2 regions of the Streptomyces sp. NPDC096324 genome follow, and region 1 is predicted to be linked to the other one. Evidence: predicted binding sites of a transcription regulator. Region 1 holds the regulator's gene; the other holds the start of a gene.

What was found. The regulator HspR, encoded in region 1, represses chaperone genes until heat shock. The targets are predictions, from matches to a motif close to TTGAGNNNNNNNNNCTCAA.
Region 2: a site for HspR is predicted at 2,012-2,030, ahead of lon (endopeptidase La). Genes of this name have one in related genera too.

Annotation. Positions count from the first base shown of each region.
Region 1 covers NZ_JBIWFK010000022.1:90,871-94,277, forward strand. Annotated here, with positions in the region: gene ACIQ7M_RS37960 (fibronectin type III domain-containing protein) at 1-1,103, shown strand, start outside; gene ACIQ7M_RS37965 (heat shock protein transcriptional repressor HspR) at 1,176-1,628, opposite strand; gene dnaJ (molecular chaperone DnaJ) at 1,636-2,823, opposite strand; gene grpE (nucleotide exchange factor GrpE) at 2,857-3,407, opposite strand, start outside.
Region 2 covers NZ_JBIWFK010000005.1:658,156-661,562, forward strand. Annotated here, with positions in the region: gene ACIQ7M_RS17030 (response regulator transcription factor) at 1-536, opposite strand, end outside; gene ACIQ7M_RS17035 (spermidine synthase) at 650-1,327, opposite strand; gene ACIQ7M_RS17040 (hypothetical protein) at 1,583-1,861, opposite strand; gene lon (endopeptidase La) at 2,053-3,407, shown strand, end outside.

The DNA.
Region 1 (3,407 bases):
GGGCCAAGGTCTCCTGGTCCAGGAACCAGGAGATGGACCTCGCCGGCTACCGCGTCTACCGCCGCCTCGGGGGCGGCAGCGCGTGGACGCTGCGGACCACGACGACCGCCACCTCGTACACCGACACCTCCCTCCCGGCGACCGGCGCCACCTACTACTACGAGGTGCGCGCCCACGACAAGGCGGGCAACGAGTCCACGGGCACCACGGACCGCCCGGTGACCACCACCGACCGGACGGCGCCGGCGCGCGTCACCGGCCTGGCGGGCCAGGGCACCACCGCGGGCAACGCCCTGACCTGGCAGGCCTCCTCCGCGGACGTCGACCACTACGAGGTGTGGGCCGCGCCGCCCGGGCGGAACGACCCCGACGGGCCCGAGCCCGTGTTCGGGACCTCGTACACGGACCCGGTCGCCGAGGCGGGGACCGGCTACCGGTACACCGTCCAGGCCGTCGACGGCGCCGGGAACATCTCCCCCGTCTCCGACGGCGTGACGCTCGTGCGCCCGGAGGACTCCACGGCCCCCGTGCCGACGTCGGTCCTGGGCACACCCGCCGACGCGTCCACCCGCGTCTCCTGGACCCCGGCACAGGACCCCGACGCGACGGTCACCGGATTCCACGTCTACCGCCGTACGTCCGCGCAGGGCGCCTGGATCCTGGTGGGCGGCGCCGGGGCGACCGCCGTCTCCTACGACGACACCGCCGCCCCGAAGGGCACCGCGTACTACTACGTCGCCTCGGTCGACGGCGGAGGAGCCGAGTCGAGTCCCTCGGCACGGACCACCGTCGACCGTCTGACGCCGGCCACCGCCACCGGACCCGCCGCGCCTCGGCTGACGGTGGTCTCCGAAGGCGGAACCCGCTTCCCGATCAGCGTCGGGGTCCGGCCCGGGACCGGTGACGAGGCAAGGCTGCTGAAGGGGTACTCGTGGGACGTCTCCGGCGCCTGCGGCTCCAGCGGCACCCTGTTCTCCGCGTCGGACACCCTCTCCTGGACCCCGCAGTACACGGGCCCCTGCACGGTCTCCGTCCGCGCCGTGGACGCCTACGGCCGGACGGGCGAGCACGCCGCCTCCGTCGAGGTCATGGTCAACCGCTGAACGCCCGACGGCACGCGAAGGGGGCCCGCCGGTTCTGGTGAACCGCCGGGCCCCTTCGGGTGAGCGTGGGAACTACTCGGACGTCCGCTTGGGGCGCCACACCACCAGGGCGCTCGTCTGCTGGACCTCCTGGTACGGGACCAGGTCACGCCGGTAGGAGGCGTGCACGGCGGCCTCACGCTGCTGCATGGCGACCGCCGCTCCGTCCAGGGCCGACTCCAGCTCCGCCACACGGGACTGGAGCGCGGCCACCTGGTTCTCCAGCTCGATGATGCGCTTGATGCCGGCGAGGTTGATGCCCTCGTCCTGCGACAACTGCTGCACGGTGCGCAGCAGTTCGATGTCACGGGCCGAGTAACGCCGGCCCCGGCCGGCGGTGCGGTCGGGAGAGACCAGACCGAGCCGGTCGTACTGACGCAGGGTCTGCGGGTGCAGCCCGGAGAGCTGGGCGGCCACCGAGATGACGTAGACCGGGGTTTCCTCGGTCAGTTCATAGGGGTTGCGTCGACGACCGGTCGTGTCCATAGCTCCGTCATGCTCCCTTCGCGGCCTGGAACAGCTCCGCCCGCGGATCCTCACCCGCGGTCGCCTCGCGATACGCCTCCAGCGCGTCACGAGCCTTGCCGGACAGGTCCTGGGGGACCGTCACCTCGACGGTGACCAGGAGGTCGCCGCGCGTGCCGTCCTTGCGGACCGCGCCCCTGCCCCGGGCGCGCATGGTCCGTCCGTTGGGCGTGCCCGGCGGCAGCTTCAGCGTCACCGGCGGGCCGCCCAGCGTCGGCACCTTCACCTCGCCGCCCAGCGCCGCCTCCGCGAAGGTGACGGGCACGGTGACGGTGAGGTTGTCGTCCTTGCGGCCGAAGACCGGGTGGGCGTCCACATGGACGGTGACGTACAGGTCGCCGCCCGGACCTCCCCGCTCGCCCGGCGCGCCCTTGCCCCGCAGCCGGATCCGCTGGTTGTCGCTGACGCCCGCGGGGATCCGGACCTGCATCGTGCGGGACGACTTGGCCCGCCCGCTGCCCGCGCACTCCATGCAGGGGTGCTCGGCGATGAGGCCGCGCCCCTTGCAGTCGGGGCAGGGGTCCGTGAGCGAGAAACCGCCCCCGGAGCCCCGCGCCACCTGCCCGGTGCCGACACAGGTCGGGCACACGCGCGGTGTGCCGTTCTTGTCGCCGGTGCCCGAACAGGCCTTGCAGGCCGCCTGCGAGGTCATGCGCAGCGGAACGGTCGCGCCGTCCACCGCCTCCGTGAAGGAGAGAGTGACCTCGGTGTCGATGTCCTGGCCGCGCCTGGGCTGCGTACGCGTGCCCGTGGGGGCACCGCCGCGGTTGAACAGGCCCCCGAAGACGTCACCTATGCCGCCGCCGAAGCCGCCGGCCCCTCCCGCTCCCTGGCCCTGGGCGCCGCCTCCGAAGAGGTCACCCAGGTCGAAGTTGAAGTTGCCGCCGCCCGCGCCGGGACCCGGACGGAAGCCGCCGTTGCCGAAGAGGGCGCGTGCCTCGTCGTAGTCCTTGCGCTTCTTGGGGTCGCCGAGCACGTCGTTCGCCTCGGAGATCTCCTTGAAGCGCTCCTCGGCCTTGGCGTTGCCCTTGTTGGCGTCCGGGTGGAACTCGCGGGCGAGCTTCCGGTACGCCTTCTTGATCTCGGCCTCGGTGGCGTCCTTGGGGACGCCGAGGACCTTGTAGAAGTCCTTCTCGATGAAGTCCTTGGTGCTCATCCCCGACGTCCCTCCTTCCTCGTCCGTTCAAGCTCAGCCCTCGTCCGGGCCACCGCTCTCCTTGTCGTCCGCCGCCTCGGCCGAGTCCTCGGCCTTGACCGCCTGCGCCCCGGGCTGCGGCTCGGCGACGGCCACCCGCGCGGGGCGGATGGTGCGTTCGCCGAAGCGATACCCCGGCTGCAGAATCGCCACGCACGTCGTCTCCGTGACGTCCGGCGCGTACGAGTGCATCAGGGCCTCGTGGATCGTCGGGTCGAAGGGCTCGCCCTCCTTGCCGAACTGCTGGAGCCCCATCTTCGCCGCGACGGTCTCCAGCGATTCGGCGACGGACTTGAATCCGCCGACGAGCTCGCCGTGGTCCCGCGCGCGGCCGATGTCGTCGAGCACGGGCAGGAGCTCGGTCAGGAGGCTCGCCACGGCGACCTCCCTGACCGCGATCCGGTCGCGCTCGACACGGCGGCGGTAGTTCTGGAACTCGGCCTGGAGCCGCTGGAGGTCCGCGGTGCGCTCGGTCACTGCCATGCGCGCCTGGTCCAGCTGGGCGGTCAGACCGGTCAACTGTGCTGCTGCGTCCCCGTCCGGGG
Region 2 (3,407 bases), on a different contig from region 1:
AACTCGGTGGGCGTGAGGTGCACGTCCTCGCTGCGGACCCGCACCCGGCGCTGCGCGTGGTCGACCTCCAGCTCACCGAGCCGCAGGATGCCGCTGCGCGGGGTGGAGGCCGCGACGACCGCGCGCTCGACCCTGCGGAGAAGGACGTGCACCCGGGCGGCCAGCTCGCGCATCGAGAACGGCTTGGTCATGTAGTCGTCGGCGCCGACCCCGAGCCCGACCAGCATGTCGGTCTCGTCGTCGCGCGCGGTGAGCATCAGCACCGGCACCGGGCGGGCGGCCTGCACGCGACGGCAGACCTCCAGACCGTCGAAGCCGGGCAGCATGATGTCGAGGATCAGCAGATCGGGCTGCCATGCCTCGGCGGTGTCGACGGCGGCCGGGCCGTCGCCCGCGGTTTGCACGAGGAATCCCTCGGCTCGCAGGCGGGCCGCGATGGCGTCGACGATCGTCGGATCGTCCTCGACGACCAATACCCGGCGTTGGGCGCCGGGAGTCGCCGCCGTGCCGTTCTGGGAGGTGTGTGTCTGCTCCATCGCCCGCCCCTGAAGTGTGCGTTCCGGAATCCGTGGGGTGATCCCATGACTGCGCTTGACGCTTGAATGATCCGCGTCAGGCAAGCAGGGTACGGGCAGTGGGTGCGGCTCGGCTATCCAGGCCTCACCGCGAGATGCACCACGTCGGGAACGCCCCGGGCAACGGGGACCACTTCGGTACGGACCCGTCGGAATCCGGCATTCCGCAAGGTTCCTTCAAATTCCGGAGAGGGCTGCGCGGACCACACGGCGAGGACGCCGCCGGGCCTCAACGCCCTTGCGCAGCTTGCCAGTCCGGACGCCCCGTATAGGCCCGCGTTGCCGTCGGTGACCGTCCAGTCCGGCCCGTTGTCGATGTCGAGGCACAGGGCGTCGAACGTGTCGGAGATCTCATTGACGTAGTCGACGAGGTCTCTCTCGACGATGTCGGTTCGCGGGTCGGCGAGCGCCCCGGCGGAGAGCGCGGCGAGGGGGCCGTCCCGGTGCCAGTCGATGATCGCTCGTTCGCGCTCGACAACGGTGATGCGCCCCCAGCGGTCACCGGCCGCGGCGTGCGTCAGCGAGAACCCGACGCCGAGGCCGCCGATCAGCACGCTCGGCTCCGGGCGCCCGTCCAGCGCGTCGTACGCCGCGTCCATGAGAAGTCGCTCGGAACGCCCGTCGGAGGTGTCCATCAGGAAGCATCCGTTGGCGATGATCTGAAGGAGGCCGCCGTGGCGCCGAAGTACGACCTCGCCGTACGGGCCCTGGCGTCGGTCGATGACTTCGGGACTCTCGTACGAGGCGGTCATGGCCGCCATCCTGGCATTTTCACCTGTACGGGTCGCGGGAATCGCGGGGAACGGCTCCCCGGCCCCGGGTGACGGCGGGCCGCACGAGATTGACGCGCCTCTCGACCGGGCCACGCCTCGACCGGGTCGCGCCTCGGCCGGGCCCCGCTCCGACCGGCTCATGGGTCGCTTCCCCGCCCCGGAGCACTGGAGCGGACAAGAAGCGACCCGTTGAGCCATCGGAGCGAGGGCCGAGGGGGGCCGGGGGAGCGCCGGCTAGCGGATGGGCGCCCCGTTCCGGGCGTCGGTCGCGGACTGCCATGCCTGCATGCCCGCCAGGGAGGCCTCCTTGGCCTGCCGCCACTTGATGGCCGCCACCTGCGACGGAGGCACATCCATGGCGCGGATCATGCGCCGGCCCGCGCTGAACACGGCGGCGGCCGCGATGACCATTCCGGTGCACGCCACCAGGGCACCGGCGGCGGTCAGCACGGCACCGGTCGTGACGAGCCGGGTGTCGATCTCGAGCTTGCTCTGGGCGAGGTGATGGTTCATGACTCCACGATCCGAGCCGGACGGCCACCCCGCATCCCGGACGACGTCCGCGACGGCCACGAGGCCCGGACGCCGGCCCGCGGATCAGCGGCCCGAAGCTGATCGCTCACAGCGAACGCCCCCCGGGGAACATTGCGTGGGCCCCGTGCATTGAGTCGACATAACTCAACTTGACTGCCGAAGGGGAGATCATGGCTTCGACGTCCACATCACTCACCCTGCCCGTGCTGCCGCTCGATGACGAGGTCGTGCTGCCCGGAATGGTGGTGCCGCTGGATCTGAACGACACCGACGTGCGTGCCGCGGTGGAGGCCGCTCAGGCCGCCGCCCGTTCAACGCCGGGAAAGCCTCAGGTACTCCTGGTGCCACGCATCGACGGGACCTACGCGAGCACCGGCGTGCTCGGCACGGTCGAGCAGGTCGGCCGGCTGGCCGACGGCGACCCGGGAGCGCTGATCCGAGGGCGTGGGCGCGTGAGGGTGGGCGCGGGGACCACCGGTCCCGGTGCCGCGCTGTGGGTCGAGGGCACCCGCGTCGAGGAGACCGTGCCCGACCCCTTGCCCGGCCGGGTCACCGACCTGGTGAAGGAATACAAGGCCCTGGCGACGAGCTGGCTGCGCAAGCGCGCCGCCTGGCAGGTCGTGGACAGGGTGCAGCAGATCGACGACGTCTCCGCCCTTGCCGACAATTCCGGTTACTCACCGTTCCTCACCGTGGAGCAGAAGGTCGAACTGCTGGAGACCGCTGATCCGGTGGCCCGGCTCAAGCTCGCCACCGAGCACCTCCGCGAGCACCTCGCCGAGCAGGACGTCGCCGAGTCCATCGCCAAGGACGTCCAGGAGGGCGTCGACAAGCAGCAGCGCGAGTTCCTGCTGCGCCGCCAGCTCGAAGCCGTACGCAAGGAGCTGCGCGACCTCAAGGGAGAGGACGGCGAGGACGAGTCCGACGACTACCGCGCCCGTGTCGAGGTCGCCGACCTTCCCGAGAGCGTCCGCGAGGCCGCCCTCAAGGAGGTCGAGAAGCTGGAGCGCTCCAGTGACCAGTCGCCCGAGGGAAGCTGGATCCGGACCTGGCTCGACACCGTCCTGGAACTGCCGTGGAACGAACGGACCGAGGACGCGTACGACATCAGGGGCGCCCAGGCCGTGCTCGACGCCGAGCACGCCGGTCTGGAGGACGTGAAGGAGCGCATCACCGAGTACCTGGCGGTGCGCAAGCGGCGTTCCGAGCGCGGTCTCGGAGTCGTCGGCGGCCGGCGCGGTGGCGCCGTGCTCGCGCTAGTCGGCCCGCCCGGCGTCGGCAAGACCTCGCTCGGCGAGTCCGTCGCGCACGCCATGGGCCGCAAGTTCGTCCGCGTCGCCCTCGGCGGCGTCCGGGACGAGGCCGAGATCCGCGGACACCGCCGTACGTACGTGGGCGCGCTGCCCGGCCGGATCGTCCGCGCCATCAAGGAGGCCGGGTCGATGAACCCGGTGGTCCTGCTCGACGAGATCGACAAGGTCGGCTCCGACTTCCGGGGCGACCCGGCGGCGGCGCTGCTCGAAGT